One region of the Paenibacillus sp. GM2FR genome, then DNA from elsewhere that is predicted to be linked to it. Evidence: riboswitches for the same ligand, from Rfam matches in the RefSeq annotation. Region 1 holds a riboswitch; the other holds the start of a gene.

Region 1 (11,009 bases):
CATTCTACATTCACCCCGTTTTTAATGTTTACCACCATGCGAAACGTAATACAAAACCGAATTGAAAGCACTTACTTCGAAACGTTTCGATTTTATTCGAAAAAATAAAGACGCCGGATAAAGGTTGTTTCTATAATCCTACTGTCTCTTCATTCCCCCTATAAAGCACCTTTCCATGGTCATCCTAGGGATAAACATGCTCTTGTGTATTCATAATAAAAAAATTGCTTGCTTGATATCTTCAAAAAACGCATTCTGTTTTGAAACGTTTCGACAAGTTCATTATAGCTCCCTCTGAGAGCGATTTCAATATCCTTTTTATTTTTTTTGTAAGGCGTTTCTTTGACAAGGGGTGTAAGGCTTGAACCGCGGACAAAAAAGCAGCAAGCTCCGAAGTAGGCCTGCTGCTTCATCCTATATCCTGGAATTATTTCAGCTTTTAAAAACTTGGGCTAGGCGTTAAGGTGACCTGCATTCTTGTCATGACCGTCATGATGCAGCGGGATGTGCTTACTAAGCCGGGCATGTACCGCAAATGACAGAAATGACAACACGGCAACACCTGCAGCCAACCATGCCACCGGCGTCAACCCGCCGCCGTCATACATCGTTCCCATCGCATATGGCCCAATCACCCGGCCCGCGGCACCCAAGCCGCCTGTCACGCCGATATAGAACGGAGCGGCTTGCCCTGCGCGATCCGAGATAAAAGCCGGGATCGCAGGCGAAATCAACATCTCGCCCAATGTGGCCAGCACCATTGCGAGGATCATGCCTGGATAACTGTGCACCGTCACGATGACAACATAAGCTGCCAGATAGAACAAAGCGCTTGCCGTCATCTGACTGCTCTCTGTACGGGCCGCCCAGCGCTTAATGGCATTCGTGACCGGCTGCGCGGCAAAAATCAAGATCCCGTTCAGCGTCCATAAATAACCGTATGCCGTCTTGGACATTCCCTCCGAGATGATAAATGGAGACACCCCTGTGTTCCAGATGGAATTACCAAACCACAGGAAGAGCGAACCCAATCCCATAAAGAGATAGATTCGGGTGTTCCCGAGCAATGCCCAAGCCCCGGGGCCCGCCGGCAGCGGACTCTTAGGCTGCGGATGATGGGCTTCTTGCGATACGCCCGTTCCCCCCAGCTTCGTCAAGTAGGACAGGAAGAAAATCGCAAATCCGAAGGACGTGACACCGTTTAAGATAAAACTTAAATGATAGGATATCTCCGCCAGGAAACCGCTCATGGCCGTTCCCAAGGCTACGCCGATATTATTGGCGACATAGATGACATTAAACAGTTCTCCCCGCCGATCGGCAAACCGGAAGCCGATAAATGCCTGAATGGCCGGCATCGATACCGCGTTACAGAATCCGATGAAACCCATCATCGCGATGAACAAACCCCAAAGTCCATTGATGAACGGAAGGGTGAACAACCCGAGGGCATTCAGCAGCAGCGAGCCCACAATGAGCTTTTTCACCCCGACCCGGTGATACAGAGCGCCGCCAAGGAGTTGACCGGCGATCCCCCCCATCGACTGAATCAGAATGACAAAGCCTGCATCCTTCATGCTGCGTCCCAGTTCATCGAATACATACATCGTTGTCAGCGGCCACATCAAGGACCCGCCTGCAGAGGCAACGAGACTTGCAACAAGAAAACCTTTTACTTCCTTAGGGTACTGCTCCAACCATTTCATGTTTATTATCTCCCAGCAGCCTCGTTAGCAGTATATTTACGCATATAACCTAAAATAGCCCCACAAAGTGGAGCCTACGCTCCGATGCTTATTCCAAATACTTTGCGGGGACCCCAAAAAACTTTATAAATTCTAATATGTTAAAAAAAAGCCCATGCGGGCTTTTTCTAATTCTTCTTGAATAAAGAGGCGAACGCCATCTTTTTGATGCTCCAATAATTCTGTAAGAATGAACATTGCTTGTCATTTCTTATCGCCCAAATCCTAGTATCGCTTGATAGATCCATTGTTAGCAAGCACACTCATTGACGCTTTACCATAACAGCGAATGCCGGGCCGCTGCTGCCATATCGGCCCTTCTCTAACGAATCTCGGGCGCTCACTCCATTTGCCGGCTGCAAGCAACGAGCCCCTTCTTTTAAACACATTCGGAAGAAGGGCAGCTCGTCGAGGTATATCAAGCATTAATGTCGCTTCACCTCTACCACCGTTGAGAAGAAGGTAGCGCCTTCGCCCATATCCGACAACCTGTCGGGCGTAAGGGTATTGGCGCGCTGCTTCCTGCCTTCCCCTTCCCACCACAAGCCTTGGCTGACCACGGTGCCAGGCAGCATTTTATCCGTCACCTTGGCCCGGACTTCGTAAGTACCGCGGTCGTTATACACCGTAACCATGTCGCCGTCCTCTACACCGCGTTCCTCTGCATCCTCCGGATGGATCTGCAAGGCAGGCTCCTTCTCCAGCTTCTGGTGCTTATCCACATTCGCAAAGGTCGAATTCAGGAAGTTGTGGTTCGGCGGCGAAATGAACATGAGCGGGTATTTGTGCCCGCGACCGCGCCTTACGCCGTCATATCCTTCCTTCAAAGGCACGTAGGTTGGAAGAGGCGGAAGACCTGCTTGCTCCAACTGCGCGGAGTAAAGCTCAATCCGGCCCGATGGCGTCGGCAAACGATCCAGATATGCTTCAAGCGGTGTCATGTCAAGCTTCACATGGCGGTGTTCCTTTAGCTTGTCCAGCGTGACGCCGTTCAGATAAGGGTTGTCCGGGAAGTCGAGCGCTCTTGCCATCATCTCCTCTTCCGTCTCGCGGAAGGCAGTGTCGGTGAAACCCATGGCCCGGCCCAGCAAGGAGAACAGCTCCACGTTGCTCTTGCTCTCCCCGAGCGCCGGAATGACCGGCTCCTGCAGCTGGATGTACTGATGCCAGTAAGAAGCGAACAGATCCGTATTCTCAAATGAGGAGGTTGCCGGAAGCACGATATCCGCATACTTGGCTGTATCCGTCATGAACAGATCATGTACGACGGTAAACAGATCCTCCCTTGCAAACCCTTCGCGTACCCGCCCGGTGTCAGGAGCGACCACCAGCGGATTGCTGCAATAGACAAAAACCGACTTAATCGGCTGTTCGGTCATGGCAAGCGCCTCGCCGATCCGGTTCATGTTAATGGTCCGGGCATTCGGATTCGGCCGGAGATCCGGACGCTCCAATGCATCGCTATCCATGCTGTTGTAGCCGCCATTCGACTTGGCAGCCCCTCCGCCCCGCTTCAGCCATTGTCCGGTCAACGCGGGAAGCGCAGCGATGCTGCGCACCGTCAAGCCGCCATTGTCGTGATGCTGAAGACCGTTACCGATATGAATATAGGAAGTATCCGCCCGACCGTACAGTTCGGCCAGCTTCTCGATATCCCCTGCTGGGATGCCGGTAATGGAGGATACATGCTCCGGCGTATAGTCTTTGACATGCTCACGCAAGGCTTCATGCCCGTGCGTATACTGCCGGAGGAACTCCTCGTTCACCATCCCGTCACGGAACATGATGTGCATGAGACCGACGGCAAGTGCCGCATCCGTGCCCGGAAACAGCGGAATGAACCAATCCGCCCATTGCCCCGTTTGGTTCTTATGAACATCGATCACAACGACCTTGGCACCGGCCTTGCGCGCTTTCTCCGCCAGCACGACCTGGTGCATATTGGTGCTGACGATGTTGCCGCCCCAGACGATGATGACATCGGCATGAACGGTATCCTCCGGGACGGTTCCTCCATTAAACCCCATGACGGATTTCCAACCCTCATTGCCTGCGGAATTGCAGATCGACTGCTTCAGGCGGCTGGCGCCCAGCCTGTTGAAGAATCTCCGATCCATGCCGTCCACGCTCAATATCCCCATGTTGCCGTAGAAGCTGTAAGGCAGGATGCTCTCAGAGCCATGCTCCTCGATCAGCTTCTTGTAGCGCCCGGTAATCTCTTGAATCGCTTCATCCCAGCTGATTCGCTCGAAAGCCCCCTCGCCCTTGGGCCCTACCCTCCGCAGCGGATAAAGCACGCGCTCCGGATGATACACCCGATGTGCCATATTGCGGACTTTATTACAGATGGCTCCCTGCGTAATCGGATGATCCGGATTGCCGGTAACCTTCACGATTTTTCCGTTCTCTTTATGCAGCAGCAGGCCGCAAGTATCGGGACAATCCAACGGACATACCGCCGGAAACACGCCATTTTCCTGATGTATCATCGCTTGAGTCATTTCGTTCATTCCCCCTTGTACACGCTGAATCATATCCCCTTATCTTAAAAGAAAATCAGGGCTCCAGTAAAGTCTTACATTTTTTTCTGCAGCGGGTGATTCACTCTACTTCACTCCGGGTATATTCCTATCAAGAGCAACGAAGAGGAACCCAGACCCTTTCTCTTCCTTGCCGAATCATGGACCACTCCCAAAAAATTCGCCATGCCAATGTCTCCTCCCCCGAGACCGGCATGGCGAATTTGTTTGAATTGGCGTTCTATCGCATCACATTCGAGCTACCTGCAACTTACATATCATAGAAAGTCATGATTTCTGTAGCAAACCTGCAAAAAACAAAGCCTGTCAAAGCCACATAATTATGTAAGCGCTTATCTGTCATTTTTTATAAATAATTCTGCTTAATTTTTCGTTGGAGGGTGTTTTACAAAAGATTTGAGCAGGCGTAATATACTATTCAGCTTCGATATCATTCTTCATATTCACATGATATTCGCTTAATTTCCAATTTGGAAAGCGGGGGAACCACACGTATGGATGGATACCTATAGGATCTGTCAACCATACTATGGGGTGAATCCTGATGCAGCGCGAACGTACGCCGCGACTATTATCAGGTAGGGCGACTCTCACCGCCCGAATCCGACAGCTAACCTCGTCAGCGTTGATTGGGAGGGTTGTGAACTTGTGATCAAACACAGGGTTCTAACCTGTGTTTTTTGTTTGCCAAAATCCAGCATAGGAATGGTGACCGTTCGTATGTCCAGCCTATGAAACACACCGATTGAAGTCCATTCAGTCAGCTTCCATCATGAACGTAATCTTAATCGGCGGTGAAAAACCATGTTATCTTCAATCAAGCGATTCCTCATTGGAAGACCGCTTAAATCAACGGAATTGGGCGAGCAAAAGCTGAACAAAACCAAAGCGCTGGCCATCCTTTCATCCGACGCCTTGTCGTCCGTGGCTTATGGACCTGAACAAATTCTGATCGTCTTGATGACCGTTGGCGCAGCTGCCTATTGGTATTCCATACCGATTGCCGTCGGGGTCCTGGTCTTATTGCTGGCACTTATCCTATCGTACAGACAGATTATTTTCTCATATCCGCATGGCGGCGGAGCCTACGTGGTTTCCAAACGAAATTTAGGCATGTATCCGGGACTGGTTGCCGGCGGCTCCCTGCTGGTCGACTATATCCTGACGGTTGCGGTCAGCGTATCGGCGGGGACGGACGCGATCACGTCGGCTTTTCCGGAATTGCACGCCTATAATCTGCCCATCTCCATCGTGTTCGTTCTGTGTTTGACCGTACTCAATTTAAGAGGGGTTACGGAGTCGGCCTCCATATTGGCCTATCCGGTTTACTTGTTTGTACTCGCGTTGTTTATCCTGATTGGCGTCGGAGTATTCAACATTGCTACAGGCCATGCATCTCCGGATCTGCATACGCCGATCGGCACGCCTGTCGCCGGGCTAAGCTTATTCCTGCTCCTGCGGGCATTCGCCTCGGGCAGCTCTGCCCTGACCGGCGTTGAGGCCATTTCCAACGCCATCCCGAATTTCAAAGATCCTGCTCCGAATAATGCGGCCAAAACCTTGGTGGCGATGGGATCCTTGCTGGCCCTGTTATTTTCGGGCATCGTATTCCTGGCCTATTACTATGGGGTTAGCCCCAGCGAGCAAGTCACTGTCGTTTCCCAGATTGCCGAGCATACCTTCGGACGAAACTTTCTGTATTACTTCATCCAAGGAACAACGGCCCTCATTCTGATTCTGGCCGCCAACACGGGATATTCCGCTTTCCCGCTGCTTGCCGTAAATCTGGCGAAGGATAAATTCATTCCCCGAATGTTCACCGTCCGGGGAGACCGTCTGGGATATTCAAACGGAATCATCATACTGGGTTTTCTCTCGATTCTGTTGCTGCTCGCTTTCGAAGGCAAAACCGAGCATCTGATTCCGCTGTATGCCGTCGGCGTGTTTATCCCTTTTACCCTCTCCCAAACGGGGATGATGGTGAAGTGGATTCGGGAAAAGCCCGAAGGATGGATTGTCAAACTGATCATAAATACCACCGGCGCATGCATCAGCTTTATCGTGACGATGATTTTCTTTTTCACGAAATTCGCCCAAGTGTGGACCGTCTTGATTTTCCTGCCGCTGATCATTTGGATCTTCACCCGAATCCATAAACATTACGAGGCCGTAGCAGACCAGCTGCGAATTACGACCTGTGAGCCTGTTAAGCCGATTGAGGGAAATGTTATTATTCTGCCTGTGGCGGGAATCACCCATGTGGTGGAGAACTCGCTGAATTATGCCAAATCGCTGGGAGCAGGCCAAATTATCGCGGTGTACGTGCCGTTCGAACGGGAGGACGAGGCGGCCTTCCAGGAAAAATGGAAGAAATGGCAGCCGGACATCCGGCTGGTGACCCTGCATTCGCCTTATCGGAGCATCATTCAGCCGCTGACCAAATTCATCGATACCGTGCAGCGGAAGGCTAGCGAATCCGACTACCAGGTTACCGTTGTCATCCCGCAGTTCATCCCCAAGAAGGGCTGGCATAACTTCCTGCACAATCAGTCCAGCTTGCTCATTCGCGCACATTTACTCTATCGGAGAGATGTGATTATCACCACGGTACCTTACCATTTAAAAAAATAGCGGGTTTATTCCTTCTGCGACTTATACAAGGAATCCACTCGCCAACAACGTTAAAAAAGCTGCGATCATCCGATCCCTATCCTTAAGGGTGCGTGACGATCTCAGCTTTTTTCCTCCACCTTGGCTTACCAGGCTTCGGTATTACGAAACATTCTGCGCGGAGTGAACCTGTTGAGCAGTACCGGTAGCCGGCGCAGACGGCAGCGCCTTATCTTGTTCGCCGCGAGGGATGACCTCAGCTTTATCATCCTTCTTCAAATACACGGACCCGTAGGCAGCTCCCACAAACAGCGCACCTCCGACAAAATTGCCCAGCCAAACCGGAATGAAGTTTACCAGATAATCACCCCAGCTGTAATATCCCTCAAATATCGCTGCCGGAATGAGGAACATGTTGGCCACCACGTGCTGAAAGCCGATGGCTACAAACGCCATCGTTGGAAACCAGATTCCGAGAATTTTGCCGCTCATCTGGTCGGATCCGTAGGACAGCCACACGGCGAGCGCTACGAGCCAGTTACAACCGATGCCCGACAAGAATGCTTGCAGGAAGCTGTCGTCGAGCTTATGACCCGCCATATCCACCAGCTTCTCCAAATAAACGCCGCTGCCCGTCAGACCGGTCACATGGCCGAAGAAATAAGCGACGAACAGTGCCCCTGCCATATTGCTTATCGTGACAAGAGCTAAATTCCGCATCATGTCCTTCGTGGAAATCCGCTTCTTGAATCTGGCCAGGGACACGGCCATCATGTTGCCCGTCAGCAGCTCTCCGCCCGCTAGCAATACAAGAATCAGTCCGACAGGGAATATCGCCGCGCCTATAAAACCGGCAATGCCTCCCCAAGCCTCAGACGCTCCGGCAATCACGCGAATATCCAGCAAAAAGCCGAGCGCGATAAAAGCCCCCGCCAAAAATCCTAATATCATAACGTTCATGACGGAGTTATGCGCTTTTTTCACCCCGTTCTCCACGGTGATCTCCGCAATGCGATCAGGTTTGTAATAGGCCATGGCCGCTCCCCCATTTCTCCCGCATTCCGTCCTGAAATCTCTCGAATGCAGCGTCTGATGTTTCTGTTACAGTTACAGTTACAGTTACAGTTACAGTTACAGTTACAGTTACAGTTACAGTTACAGTTACAGTTACAGTTACAGTTACAGTTACAGTTACAGTTACCCATATTGTACCGCAGCCTCCAAAACAAGAACGTGAATTATATCACGAACGTATGCATCAGGAGTGGACATCCTTGTGTCCTGGCTCCTCTTGATCATCTTTGAGTGTACTGTGGTCATTTAACTTCATATGGATAATATAATCACAGTACCTTGTCCAAGGGTGAATCTTGGGGTCCTCTAGAGGACCCCGATCATTCGTCCGATCCGAGCGAGCGGTACATGTAAAATAGCGGTGTCGGAGATGATCCCGACACCGCTTGGTTTATTGCTTATACCAACCACCATGCTCAAAACCTGCAAGCCTTCGCCTGTTTACCACCATTACATTCTAACCTGCAAGCCTATGCCTTGGCGGCAGTCTCTACGGTTACAGGCGTTTCCTTTTCCTGAACCGGAACGTTCGAGATCGGAAGTTTCATGCTAATGAAGGACGACAGCAGGAAGAGCGCACCTGCCGTGAAATACACGACCACAATGGAGGTTGTCGACATATACCATCCTGTAAACCCGGAGCCGATGAGCAGCATGCCGGTAAAAACCGGCGTCATCACGCCGTTCAGCCGGCCGATAAATTTCTCTTCCACCTGCTGCATCATCACGGCCATCAATACCGTCTGCGCCATCGCCATCAGCACCCCGGTTACGAAACGCATCGTGCCGGTCAGGATCGGCCACTGGGACAGCACCTCGACAAAGGTTGAGAGTCCAAGGAAGGCAAGGCCGGCGAACAGCAAGTAGGAGCCTTTCACTCTCCCTGCAATCACGGCGGCCAGCACGCCGCCAATCAACATGCCCAGACCCTCTAACGCGGTGAACCACTGAACGCTGGACATTGCCAGCTGTAGACGCTCCGTGATGACAAAGATATCGAGCGGCTGAACAAGTCCGCTGCCGAGCGCCATTAAAACGTAAACCACCAGCAGCACCTTCAGCAGCCGACTGGAGCCGATGTAAGTGAAGCCTGCCTTCATGTCCTTCATAAAAGAACCGGTCGATTCCGAATTCTTAGCGGGTTCATCCACACTGGAAGGGAGAAACGCCAGCACGATCGCCGAAGCTCCGAATAGAACCAACAAGCTGATTAACGAGGCCTGCAATCCAAAAGCTTGATAGATCGTCGTGCCGACCATCGGTCCCAAAATGATGAACAGCGACATCGAGGTCTGGGACAAAGCCGTGGCCGCGGGCACATGCTCATCCGGCAAGCAGCGCTTGATGATCTTCATGGACGAAGGCTGCGAGAATTGGGATACAACGGCCGAGACCAGGGTCACCGTAAACACGGCCTGCCAATATCCTGCATACACAACAAACAGGATAAGCAGTATGGATAAAAAGCTTAGAATGTCTCCCCAAATCATCGTTCGCTTGGGACGCCAGCGGTCTGCCAGCACGCCGCCAATCATGGAGATCACAAAAATGGGCGCGTATTCAATTACGGTAAGCAGCGATACGGCGACCGGGTCATGGTTGCTCTTCTCCATAATGAAGAACAAAAGCGCCATGTTGCGGATCCAGATCCCGATATTTTGCATAAAATCCGAAACCATCAGCAGCACGAACGCGCGGTTGCCAAACAAATGCCTCATAGTTCATCCCCCTACTAAAACCGACCATTCGGTTTAATTATATATATGAAAACGCCAGCTCCCGCTTGTAAACCAAGAGAAGCGTTTCCGATAAATCTTCCTATCGTTCACTACGCTAAGAGCCTTGACCTGATAACACACCGTTTAAAAAGTACGTCACTCCTTTACGGTATAGTAGCCTCGATTCCTCCTGAGAACGTTCAAAGTGCAACATCGACATCCCATCGAGCAGCGATGCGAATATGATGGATATTTCCTCTACATCCTCTGCCGGTATTCGCCCTTCGCTTACTCCTTCAGCAAAAATTTCGCGGTAAAGCGTGCGCGGACCTTGCAGGATGGCCAGCATCTCGCCCACAATCGTCTTATTCTCCGGCTGATTGATATAGAATTCCTCCGCAATCTTGGTCAGCGGATTCTGGAAGTCATCGACCATATGATCGGCAATGCCGTACAGCTTCTCCTCGAAGCTGGCGTAACGGGCTTTTTTATCGTTCCAGGCTTCCATCCATTCCTGATTCTGCTTAGCCAGCAGCTTGACGAACAAATCTTCCTTGCTCTCAAAGTGATAGTAGATGCTTCCCTTGCTGGCACCCGTATACTTGACCAGTTCATCCATGGATGTTGCCGCATACCCGCGCTGGATGAACAGTTCCTTCGCTTTATCCAGAATCAAATCCCGCTTTCGCTGCGCTTTTTCTGAAGACATCGGTGTAAGCACTCCTTGTTTGGAAATAATAGTCCGCCATCACAAACGGAAACCTGATTCCCTTACTAAAAATGAATCCAAAGTTGATGAACGCTACTCACGATAAAAAACCGACTGTACGGTTTAATCATACTGAAAACATTCCCGCATGTAAAGCGACGCCTTGGCCATCACATAGAAAAAAGGACTTTGCCTGCGCAAAATCCTTTCCTCATTCGTTAATCCCGAAACAACCATGCTAATTATTTTTTATTCCACTGACCAAATGGCTCTTCCTTCTTTCATCGGATCGCCATAACTCAGCTGCAGCCCCTTTACACCCTGCTTCACTTCGTACGGAATTTCACCTGTCAGCTCGCCGCCTGGGGCAACGGTGCCGTCCAGCATCTTTACATCATCCGTAATGGGAACCGTATAGTTAAGATCGCTCGAATCCGTCAGGGAAAAAGATAGCGCGGAAGAGATGACCAGCGGCTCCTGGCCATTGTTCTTCACGGTAATCTCAACCACCTTAAACGTATGGCCCGGCTGGGGCTTTAAGTACTCGTCCCCTTCGGACTCACGTACGCTGTTCAGCGTAATGACCGTGCCATGATAATCCACCGTATCGCCT
Region 2 (11,009 bases), on a different contig from region 1:
CAGTATCTGGATTGACCTTTCAAGGCCGAAGGGCGAATGGGTACAAATCGATATTCGGGATGAAGGTCAAGGCATTCCGGAAGATCTGATGCCGCATCTTGGCGAGCCTTTTATTACAAATAAAGAGACGGGCACAGGGCTAGGATTGATGGTAAGCCAGCGTATTATTCAGGGCCACCGGGGTATGATGGAAATCGAGAGTGAAGTGGGAGTAGGAACCAAGGTGAGCATGGTTCTGCCTGCGGTTCAGCGGAATGCAATTGAGGGATAAGCAAGAAGTAGTTACAGATAAGGGGATGGCATCTTGAGAATCAATAAATTTATCAGTGAAACGGGATATTGCTCACGTCGTGAAGCGGACAAGCTGGTGGAGAGCGGGAAAGTTACCATTAATGGCGTGGTGGCAGTCCTGGGAAGCCAGGCAGAGGAAGGCGACGATGTGCGTATCCAGGGAAAGCCGCTTCAGGATAAGAAGAAGCAACATGTGTATATTGCTCTTAATAAGCCGGTCGGGATTACAAGCACCACCGAACCGCATATTAAGGGCAATATTGTAGACTTCGTAGGTCATAACGAGCGTATTTTTCCTATAGGACGATTGGATAAGGACTCCGAGGGACTGATTTTGCTGACGAATGATGGGGATATCGTCAATAAGATCCTTCGCTCCGAGGGGAAACATGAGAAAGAATACATTGTGACGGTGGATCGCCCGGTAACGGAATCCTTCCTTAGCGGGATGTCCAGCGGCGTAAAAGTTTTAGGTGAGATGACTCTGCCCTGTGAGGTCACTCGAATGTCCGAGCGTGTATTCCGAATCATTCTGACAGAGGGTAAGAATCGTCAAATCCGCAGAATGTGCAGCGCTTTTGGTTATGAGGTCCGAAAGTTACAGCGAATCCGGATTATGAATATCCGTCTTGGCAGTCAACGTATCGGCTCATGGCGCGACCTTAACGAGAAGGAGAAGGAAGAGCTTGGCCGGCTGCTGAACTACAGGCTCGAGTAGCTGACTGGAATACTCCTATTACCTTAAACAAAAACAACCGATGGGATCTGGAGACCAGATGCATCGGTTGTTTATTGTGTGTTATAGTCTGTAGGGACCGTTCCCTTTTGAGTTATTCATTCACGCTTGTAAAGGTCGCGCTATCCTGGTATTTACGTATAATGGATACCTCGACTCTGCGGTTCTTCGCTCGTCCAGCAGCGGTATTGTTATCGGCAATCGGATGGTATTCACCATAACCGATCGGCATGAACCGTTTAGGGTCCAGCTCCGAGTTGGTTAGCAAAATCTTCATGAACTGCAAGGCCCGATCCGAGCTTAAATCCCAGTTCGATGGATATCGGCTGTTCGAGATTGGCACATTATCCGTATGACCGGATACAATGATTTCATAGTCCGGGAACTTGTGAAGCATTTGCGAGATGGCCTTCGCCAGTTTACGGGCCTCCGGCTTCACAACGGCCTCACCGGAAGGGAACAGGGCGTTATCCCGTATCGTAATGACAAGCTGGGAGTGGTTCAACTTGGTGCTGAGCTCCGAGGTTAAACCGTTATTCTTAATATAATTATCGAGCTGCTTCTTCAGCTTCTCCAGATCCTGTTGCTCCTGACGCATCAGTTCTGCACGTCGTTGGTCAGGTGTTGTTGCGGGAACGGAAGGTGATGTCGCTTTATGATCCTTAATATTAGGCGGATCATCGCTGGATTCCGTTTTGCTGTAGTCCAGCACCCCGGTTCCGCCGGTAAGAGCAACGCTGAAGGCTTCGCTCATTTCTTGAAATTTGCGTGCATCCGTCGCGCTCATGGCGTACAGCACCAGGAACAGGGCCAGAAGCAAGGTCAGTAGGTCTGCGTAAGGAAGAAGCCAGGATTCGTCGGCATGCTCCTCATGCGGCTCGTGTCTAGTCTTTTTGCTCACTAGCACCAGCCTCCCTCTCGCTGAGCTCAGCCCGTTCGGACGGTGTCAGGAACACGGAGAGCTTTTGATTGATTGCAATGGTGGATACACCGGATTGAATGGACAGCAGGCCTTCTACCATCATCAGGCGGATTTCAACCTCGCGTTTGGATAGACGCTTGAGTTTATTCGCAATCGGGTGACAGATGACATAACCGGTGAAGATACCGAGCAGGGTAGCGATAAACGCAGCCCCGATGGCATGGGCGAGTTCGCCCATATCTTCCATGTGGGATAGTGCAGCGATCAAACCGATAACGGCTCCAAGTACCCCGAGGGAAGGTGCATACATACCGGCCTGGGAGAAGATCAATGAGCCGGAACGATGGCGCTCTTCGGTGGCATTAATATCTTCCATTAATACATCACGTACGAATTCCTGATCGTTGCCGTCAATGATCATGCGCATCCCATTACGCAGGAAGCTGTCATCAATCTCATCGACTTTGGTTTCCAGAGCCAGCAGTCCTTCACGGCGTGTGATCGAAGCCCATTCCATAAACAGCTTGATCATATCCGTTTTGTCCATCAGATTCTGTTTCACGAAGGTCATTTTGACCAGCTTCGGAATCTTTTTCAGCTCGACTAGCGGAAATCCGATGAATAAAGTTGCTGCCGTACCGCCAAGAATGATTAGATAGGCTGCCGGATTATACAAAGCGAGAAGGGAGGCACCTTTCAGGATCATGCCCACCAGTACCGCGACGATACCGATTATTAAGCCTATAATTGTTGAAATTTCCATACCACACCTCATCCGTGAGAAATAAAATAACGAATCCATTCGTCAGAACGGCTCTCATGGAGAACCGGGCCCCTTATGTGGGGCGTTATCCTATTTATCGTCAGGTCGGGCTTTTTTTTTTAGTTGTAATTTCCGGTATAATGGAAGGAAGGGAAACGAAGCTAAGTACGGCAAGGAAAGGAGTGATTAAGATGGGCGTTAAGCACGGAAGGGATTATGGCGAAATTCTGGCAGAACTAACCGAGGCGGTCGGGCGAATTTCCGACAGCTATGTCTTCTTTGAAATGGAAGCTGAGGATTGGGGCAATCTGGGTGAAGCCGAGCAAAATGAGGTTCATGAGGCGCTGGCAGAGGATTTGTTTTATGCGCTGGGCACAGAGCCGGTGATTAACGTTGGCAGCGGCGTGGTCATGCATGATCAGACGAACCATCGAATACATATTTTGATCGGTGAAGAAGAGTTGGCTTTTGTGGCCCTTGTGTAATCACTCCAGTTATCAACAGATACAGGGCAGAATAGAATAGATGACAGATAGCCCATATTACGTGTCAGTCGGCTTTAAGATAGGTTTTTTTCGGGGAGGAAGATAAAAGATGCTTTATACGCAGCAAGAAGTAGAGGCTCATCTGGAAAAGCTTGAGGGTTGGGAATTTGAACAAGGGAGATGGATCGTACGGAAGTATACCTTCTCCTCCTTCATGAAGGGAATCGCTTTTGTTGATGAAGTGGCAGCTATTTCGGAAGCTTTCGGACATCACCCCTACATCACCATAGATTATAAAGTCGTTACACTTCGTCTCACTTCTTGGGACGACGGTGGCATCACGGCTGTGGATATTAAGGAAGCGCAGCAGTTTAACGAAGCCTATGAGAAGAGTCGTTCGAAGGATGGCAAGGCGGCACAATAGAAGGGGAAGACGGTAAGTCCCCTCGGAGGTCCCGAATATGTAAAAACACGCTTGCCCCAGGAAGAACTCCAGGTGCAGGCGTGTTTTGCGTATAAGCTGATTTATTTTTTCTCAGCAAGGTACAGCGCGATGTTTGCGATTTCATCAGGCTTAAGTTGATCTTTAAAGGAAGGCATTCCCTTACGACCTTTGGTTACAACGTTGAAGATCGCGTCCGCATCCATGTGTCCGCCCACTTGATTCAAAGCCGGTCCAGCGCCGCCTTGAAGTTGGTCGCCGTGACAGCTAATGCAGCTTGCTTTCAGTGTAGCTTCCGCTGCGGCAGCATCGAGAGTCACTTCCGGCATGGTCGGCTTCTCTTCCTGAGCTACCTGTTCCTTACCTGGGAGCGTAAACATCAGCGCAATAGCCAACGCACATGCGACGAAGAACAATCCGCTCATGATCCATTTTTGCATCGTCATATCGTCCCTTCTATGTATACTGCACTTTTGCACTTGTCTCCATTATAAACCAACATCCATAGACAGCATAGCCAGTTGTGACAAAAAAAGCAACTATACGGCGTGGCTTCATAAAAAGTACACAAAATTGTGCTTTTTCATATAGACAAAGATTACTATTCCTCATTTGCCGGGGGCTCATACACCATACAATGGAAAAGGGCGTTACCCGTTGGCGTAAGCCGCTCGTACGTATCGGTGATGTGAAAGCCCGCCCTTTGATAAGCGCGAATCGCACGCTCATTCCAGGTCAACACCTCCAGGTCAATTTCGTCGGCAGGGCGCCTCCGCCTGGCTTCCCGGACAATCGTCTGCATAAACCGTTTACCCATTCCACGCCCGCACCAATCAGGCCGCATGCCAAGTCCGATTCGTGTAACCTCATGCATCGGAAACAGTTGGGCAAACCCCCAAAGGGCCTCCCATTCATCCAGAATCGAGATGTACTGCCTCTGGCGAATGTCCGGATCGCCAAACTCCACCTCAAGCCCTTTCATCTGCTCCCAGGGAAGAAAGCCATAGATATTATAGGGAGGAGGATAGGTCCAGGCGCATATTTCTTCCGCGTGCTCTTCACGCATGATTACAGTGTGAAATGAAATCGGTGTTGCATCCATTTGCGAAATCCTCCTATCGTATGCATGAATAATAACCATTTTACGAATATTCAAGTCACATCAAAAAGCCCGTCAAAGAGAGGTAAGGGCTCCTTTAACGGGCAAGCAGTATGTATAGGATGATTAGCCTCTATAACTTAGGATGTTTCACCGGTTGACTCTTCATACTTATCATTGCTCATAATACGCTTCGCACCCACGTATCGCTGATCATAGTACTCCTCTGAAAGGCGGTTAATTACCACGCCGCGGTTGGAGGAGGCATGGGCAAATTTGTCATCGCCGACATAAATGCCGACGTGGGAGATGCCCTGGCCCGATGTGTTGAAAAACACTAAATCGCCAGCGCGCAGCTCCTTACGGGATACACTTGTCCCCATGTCGAATTGAGAGCCGGATTGATGCGGTAGCTTCAGACCGAGTTTAGCATATACATACATGGTGAAGCCGGAACAGTCAAATCCGCTCGTGGTCGTGCCGCCGTAGCTGTATTTTGTACCTAGCACCTTATCGATTTCGTGATCCAGCGCACGATCCGCAAACACGCTGCCAACGCCCAAAGTGAACAACAGCGTGATACTCAGGGCTGCTGTCGATAATGTTTTCTTCAGCATGGAAAGCTCCTTTTCGTTGCCTGCGAGGTTAGCTTGAGGGTTCGGTTGAAGGTTCCCTATGATCTCTTGACGGCAAGATCAATTCACCCGTGGGTTGGTTCCCCCGCTTCCCGTTCGGCCGGGAATTCGGCATAGCAATCTATGATTAAAGCACTTACATTAATGACAAAGTTGTTACTGCGTCCATTCTATCAGACAGCAAGCGAGATTGGCAATTATTTCTTGGTGAATTTCGCTATTTTTCAATAGCATTAGCCGTCGAAGCATCGGATAAAATCAATATTTTTCCAAAATGGGTGTTTAATGAAGGGAGAGAAGGGTATATAAAGGGTAGAAGATGTGAAGACATGGCGAAGTGAAGTGAACTTGTAGAATAAATTTCATTTTTTTTCGAAAAGCGGGAACTTTTCCGTTGTCCTGAACGTTATAAAGGTATAGACAGAATAAACAAAAGAAAAAAGCCGCTGGATGAGATCGGCACAATCTCATAAGCCCAGGGCTTTCTTGTAAGAGTAAATCAATAAAGTTCCAACATTAATTGTAGTTCACAGCTACAGATTTGTACGTATTTTGACTCATAATTCTCTTAGCGCCTACATATCGGTTGGCATAATAGCTCTGGCTTAGCGGACTGATAATGACACCACGCGAAGATGAGGAATGAGCGAATTTGCCGCTCCCAACATATATACCCACATGAGATACACCTCTACCGGATGTGTTGAAGAACACGAGATCGCCAGCTTTCAGGTTGCTCTTGGATACTGCCGTACCTACTTTGTATTGAGCTGCAGATGTACGCGGCAGGCTAAGGCCAAGCTTCTTGTAAACATAGCTGGTGAATCCGGAGCAGTCAAAACCATTCGTTGTGGTTCCGCCTGTTTTATAAGAGACACCAATGGCTGGTTTGATTGCAGTATTTAATTTGGAATCGGCGAAAGCGCTTCCGGTCCCTAATGTGAGTGCGAGTGCGAGGCCTAGAGAAACAGCCGTTAACTTCTTTTTCAAAACAAAAGCTCCTTCCATTGCCTGCGAGGTTAGCTTAAGGGTTCGGTTGAAGGTCCCCTATGATCCCTCTCTTGCGAGATCAATTCACCCAAAACGGATCCCCCGCTTCCCATATCGTTATGGGAATTCGGCTCCTTAAAATGTTGATGAACCCATTCATTGACGTCTGACGTTCCAACATAGATAACGAATTTACATCGTTCCAACAAAAAGTTACAGTAAAGATGACAAAGTTGTTACTAACATATTCGTTATTTTAGCAGAGTATTAACAATTTGGCAAACGAGGAAAGATCATTTTTAAACAAAAAAACCTGTCCCCATCTTGGGGAAACAGGTTTTTTTGTAATTTGGCGCTCAGAAATTTGTAATATAGAGGATAAATGAACTCTTATTCTTTGTAAAATCAAGACCCGGATAGAAACGTGTCACTTCGGATTACAGCTTATTCGCGAGCATGTTTCATCATTTCAGGGTAACGAATTGTAACGATTAAGGATGCGATGAGGAGGAATCTCTCCACAAATGATATTGAGCGGAAATTACCCAAATTTGGAAAAGTCCATTCAGAAAATAAGAGGCCTGCTGAATAATTAAGCCGATCAACCCGGCCCAGAAGAGCGAAGCCGAGCTCAGGAGCAACAGAATGACACAGGCGGATCCGCCGATGGTGATGGATAACAGCACTGCCGTGCCCAAGCGGCGGAAGAGCGCATGGAGAGAGCTGATCATACCAAAGTCTCCCGTGCGCCCGAACTGCATATAGAGCAATAACAGGCGGATTAGATAGGCGTACAAGAACCAGCCAACGGCATACGGCAGTGCATGAAGGAGCAGAACAGGCTCCTGAATCCCATTTAGCAGAATCGGAAGAATTTTGGGCAGAAGCCAGTAACCGGGCACAAAGGTGAGAATAAGCTCAATCAGATAGAATAGCGTTACAGGTTTCCACAGTTTGCGCATGCCAGTGAAGAAGAATAAACCACGCTCGCCCTTGGCTTCCTGGTGAAGGTTGTAGAAGATGCCGGCCCGAATGAGCGGGGTGAGAACCATCCGGATCAGGAGCAAACCGGCCAGAAGCCATCCGTAGGTGTGGACCGTGCTGCTCAGGGTTAGGCTCATCTCGCCCTCATAGAAGAATAACAGACGGCTGAGCTCGTTAGGGGCAGAATCCGGATATCGCATCAGAAGGGGAACGACTGCCGATTTTACGAGTCGGTACAGGCAGTATCCCCACAGCAAACGGTATAAGAAGAGCAGAATCGAGACGTATAGCTGGTCTTTAACACTGGTCCACCCTTGGCCTGCGTAACTTTTCATGTGCTCCCCCCTCACCATGACAGGCTGCCGAACAGCGTCTCCACAAGCTTGGTAATACTGAGATTCCAGCGTGTAACCACCTTCGGATCCATTCCTGCCTTCATATAGTTATTGATGTGTTTGTTCTCCAGGACGATGGAGTATTTGGGATCAACCATGGCCCAGGCGAGCGGAGTGCTGTACTCCAGGGTGTAAGTAACTTTGCCGTCCTTGCCGCTCCAGGTCCGCTCCACCGTTTTGCCATCCTCAAAGGCGAACACGATCGGCACATTGGTTATATCCCCGTCCTTGCTCGTAATCTTGACCGTAGACTCATAACGAGGATGTTCCGCCGTGCCTTTATTTTTGGTTTTGATCACGTCGATGGCGACATCCGCCATCTGGCTTCCATATACATATTGGTCAAAATACGGCTGCCAGGACGTTTTGCTTACTTGCTCTACAACTTTCTGGAAGTCGGACGTGGTCGGATGCTTGAACCGGTATTTCTGGGCATACGTATGAAGAATCTTCTCCATCATCTGCGGACCGACCTGCCGTTCGATGCCTTGCAGCACCAGCTTGCCCCTCGTGTAAACATTCAGTGCGTAGTTTTCGTGGGAGCTGTATTTCCAGGATTCCATCTTCAGCGGTGCAGGGGAAGTAATGGATGCTCCCTGAGCTGCCGTATTGGAGGTAATACCGTATTCTTTTTCCATCACTCGTTCTTCAGCATAGGTTGCAAAGGCCTCGTCCAGCCACGCTTCCTCAAATTCATTACTTGCGATCATTCCGTAAAAATATTGATGGGCGATCTCATGAATGACGGTCCGCTCCAGCTCATATCCCGGCGAATCGTTTTTGGCACCGAAGGCCGTGACCAGCGTCGGGTATTCCATGCCGCCTGCCCCGTTGCCCGATTCCGGCGGAACGACGATGGACAACGTGGAATACGGATAGGTTCCGTACCATTTTCCAAACGAAGCGAGTGCCGACTTGGCGGCATCAAAGTAACGCTCCTTTAAGTCTTTATGGGCCGGATCGAGATACAGCTTGATGCGGACCCCCGGTACGCCTGGTGCGGAGAATGCTTCTTCTGCCGTGACAAAGTTTGGCGATGCCGACCAGGCAAAATCATGCACATCATCCGCATAGAATTGATAAATTTTTTCCCCGTTTGATTTTTGGGCAGGCTTGGTAGGGAATCCGGTCGCCGCGACAATGTAATTTTCGGGCACTCGGATGCGAACGCTGTAGATGCCGAAGTTCGAATAGAATTCGGAGTTGCCATGGTATTGATGAAGATTCCAGCCTTCCTCTGTTCTTCCGCGAAGACCAGCGGGTTCATAGACCGAAAGTTTAGGAAACCATTGGCCGGCCATAATAAAATTCTCGGTGGTTCCCATGCGAGCAAATATTTTGGGAAGTTCGACCTCGAACTCCAAGTGAATGGTAACACTCTCCCCGCTCTTGATGGGTTTAGGCAGCCGGAGCTTGGCAAGGCTGTGATCCTTGATGTTGCCGTCATCCGGTTGAACAAATTGAAGGCGATGGGTCAGGGCCAGTCCTTCGGTTGTTTTCACGCTGGTAATGGCCATGGAGCCGTATCCGTCGTCTGGCATGGGATCGGAACGAAGCCTGCCGCCCGATTCCTTCATAAAGGTCGTGTCATTGGAAGCAAATGCATTGGGATACAGATGAAAGTACAGCTCGTTTACGCTTTTTTTGCCTGGATGAGTCCAAGTGAGTGTCTGTTTGCCCTTAAGCTTGTTCTCCTCAGGCTCGTACCGAACATCCATATGATATTCCACCAGCCGGTCGCTTAAGGCCGGAGCGGGAATATTAGGCTGCACCTTAGGCGGTGAGAGCGGGGCCTTCTCCACGGCAGAGGCGGAGGGCTTGCCCGCATTTGGGGCAAGAGCAGACGCTGAGGACCCTGGATTCAGAAATATCGGCATCGATCCTGCAAGCAAACCTATGGCAAGCAGGGATGATAGAAAGACTTTGGCACGTGGTGGGACCATATCGAACAACCTCCCGTTGACAAGCATCTAGTGCATGTATATGTTTGCTTTTGGGGGATTATTAGTTAAAATAAAATTATTGGGACATGGGTTATCAATTTAGCAGCTGATACGTATGAATCGGCTCTGATATAGGAGGTCGGCAGCAGTGGAGAATGAAGAGCAGAAGCAGGGTGCGAAGAAACCGATTGCTTTGAATATTATTAATAGCAAGAGTAAACATAAGGGGTTTGGATCAGGCTCCATCGATCTGAACAGTTTGTCGCCCGTCATTATCGACAATGGCGAAGCCCGAGTGGACATTGGAGCCATGCACGCCAAGAGTAAGGTGGAGAAGGGCATCCGTTTCAGCATGAACCGGGATGAAGTACCCAACGGACGCCAGGTGTGGATCGTGTGGGTAGCTGTAGATCGTACCGCGGAGGGACAGCATTATGCAGGCATGACCGCCTGTGAAATGTGGATTGACCACGAGGCCCGCCGCGGCTGGAAGATCCTCGCCGATCATGTGAATAAAATGGATGCGGCGATGAAGCGCAAGATTATTCTGGATGGGCTTGGCGACGTGGAGAAGAGAGCGCTGCGTGAGCTGCTGATTTCGCGTAACGAGGAATGGTGGAATGCATCCCCAGAGGAAATTAAGGAAGCCCTTCGAACCGAGGAATAATACAATAAATGAAAGCATTGTTCTAGATGCGCAAGTGAAAAGACCGGTTGGATTCGTGATCGAATCCTGCCGGTCTTTTTGTAATTGCGTATGGTTAGAATGGAAGAGCGTAGGTCAGTTTTTCTTTTTGATCGAGAAACGGATTTTTGTATTGGAGCGTCAGCTTGCCGCCGGCATATCCGATATACGTAAGACCGTCACCAATGAAGCCCACCTCGTTCGGCGGCATTTCCTCAATGACCTTGATGGTTTCCTCGTCCAGAAATTCAGGATAGATAAGCTCGGCTGTCTTGCCTGTCGGATGAACGATATACAGGGTCGCCTTCGTGTATGGTCGGACGAGCAGGAAGTCCTGTTCGATCGCTTCTACAACAAAATGATCCTTTACTCCCGTGAGCGCGGCCAGGTCATAAGTTTTGACCGTTTTGCCCGTCGGATGAACCAGCTCCAGCGTGCTGCCGTTCATCATGGCAATATTGCCTTTGTAGCTGAGTTGGTCCGGTTTGTAGTTAATTCCGGCAAAATTGGAATGTTTGGTTTTGGATAGCTTCAGGATTTTCTTGTCCTGAATGAGCAGCCGGTATCTTCCCTCATGAATATGAGGTTCGCCGTAATAATTGGACAAGTCGACGACATAGGTATTGCTGTTGATGCGAT

Evidence for each region. Region 1 has a riboswitch for cyclic di-AMP ahead of PAEVO_RS29250 (APC family permease). Riboswitches for the same ligand answer to the same signal wherever they lie in the genome.
Region 2: linked by a shared signal. The riboswitch ahead of PAEVO_RS32950 (C40 family peptidase) and the one ahead of PAEVO_RS29250 (APC family permease) in region 1 are both predicted to bind cyclic di-AMP.

Annotation. Positions count from the first base shown of each region.
Region 1 is NZ_MKZM01000011.1:194,139-205,147, forward strand. Features, by position in the region: gene PAEVO_RS29235 (sugar ABC transporter substrate-binding protein) at 1-3, opposite strand, end outside; gene PAEVO_RS29240 (MFS transporter) at 453-1,706, opposite strand; gene PAEVO_RS29245 (molybdopterin-containing oxidoreductase family protein) at 2,171-4,246, opposite strand; cyclic di-AMP (ydaO/yuaA leader) riboswitch at 4,731-4,926, shown strand; gene PAEVO_RS29250 (APC family permease) at 5,090-6,916, shown strand; gene PAEVO_RS29255 (formate/nitrite transporter family protein) at 7,058-7,930, opposite strand; gene PAEVO_RS29265 (MFS transporter) at 8,440-9,687, opposite strand; gene PAEVO_RS29270 (TetR/AcrR family transcriptional regulator) at 9,803-10,396, opposite strand; gene PAEVO_RS29275 (DUF4352 domain-containing protein) at 10,646-11,009, opposite strand, start outside.
Region 2 is NZ_MKZM01000014.1:49,828-60,836, reverse strand. Features, by position in the region: gene PAEVO_RS32995 (ATP-binding protein) at 1-271, shown strand, start outside; gene rluF (23S rRNA pseudouridine(2604) synthase RluF) at 305-1,009, shown strand; gene motB (flagellar motor protein MotB) at 1,122-1,928, opposite strand; gene motA (flagellar motor stator protein MotA) at 1,912-2,712, opposite strand; gene PAEVO_RS32975 (hypothetical protein) at 2,904-3,197, shown strand; gene PAEVO_RS32970 (4a-hydroxytetrahydrobiopterin dehydratase) at 3,307-3,621, shown strand; gene PAEVO_RS32965 (c-type cytochrome) at 3,723-4,079, opposite strand; gene PAEVO_RS32960 (GNAT family N-acetyltransferase) at 4,241-4,741, opposite strand; gene PAEVO_RS32955 (C40 family peptidase) at 4,879-5,352, opposite strand; cyclic di-AMP (ydaO/yuaA leader) riboswitch at 5,358-5,497, opposite strand; gene PAEVO_RS32950 (C40 family peptidase) at 5,890-6,363, opposite strand; cyclic di-AMP (ydaO/yuaA leader) riboswitch at 6,367-6,506, opposite strand; gene PAEVO_RS32945 (hypothetical protein) at 6,855-7,682, opposite strand; gene PAEVO_RS32940 (M1 family metallopeptidase) at 7,694-9,685, opposite strand; gene PAEVO_RS32935 (YwhD family protein) at 9,834-10,352, shown strand; gene PAEVO_RS32930 (copper amine oxidase N-terminal domain-containing protein) at 10,447-11,009, opposite strand, start outside.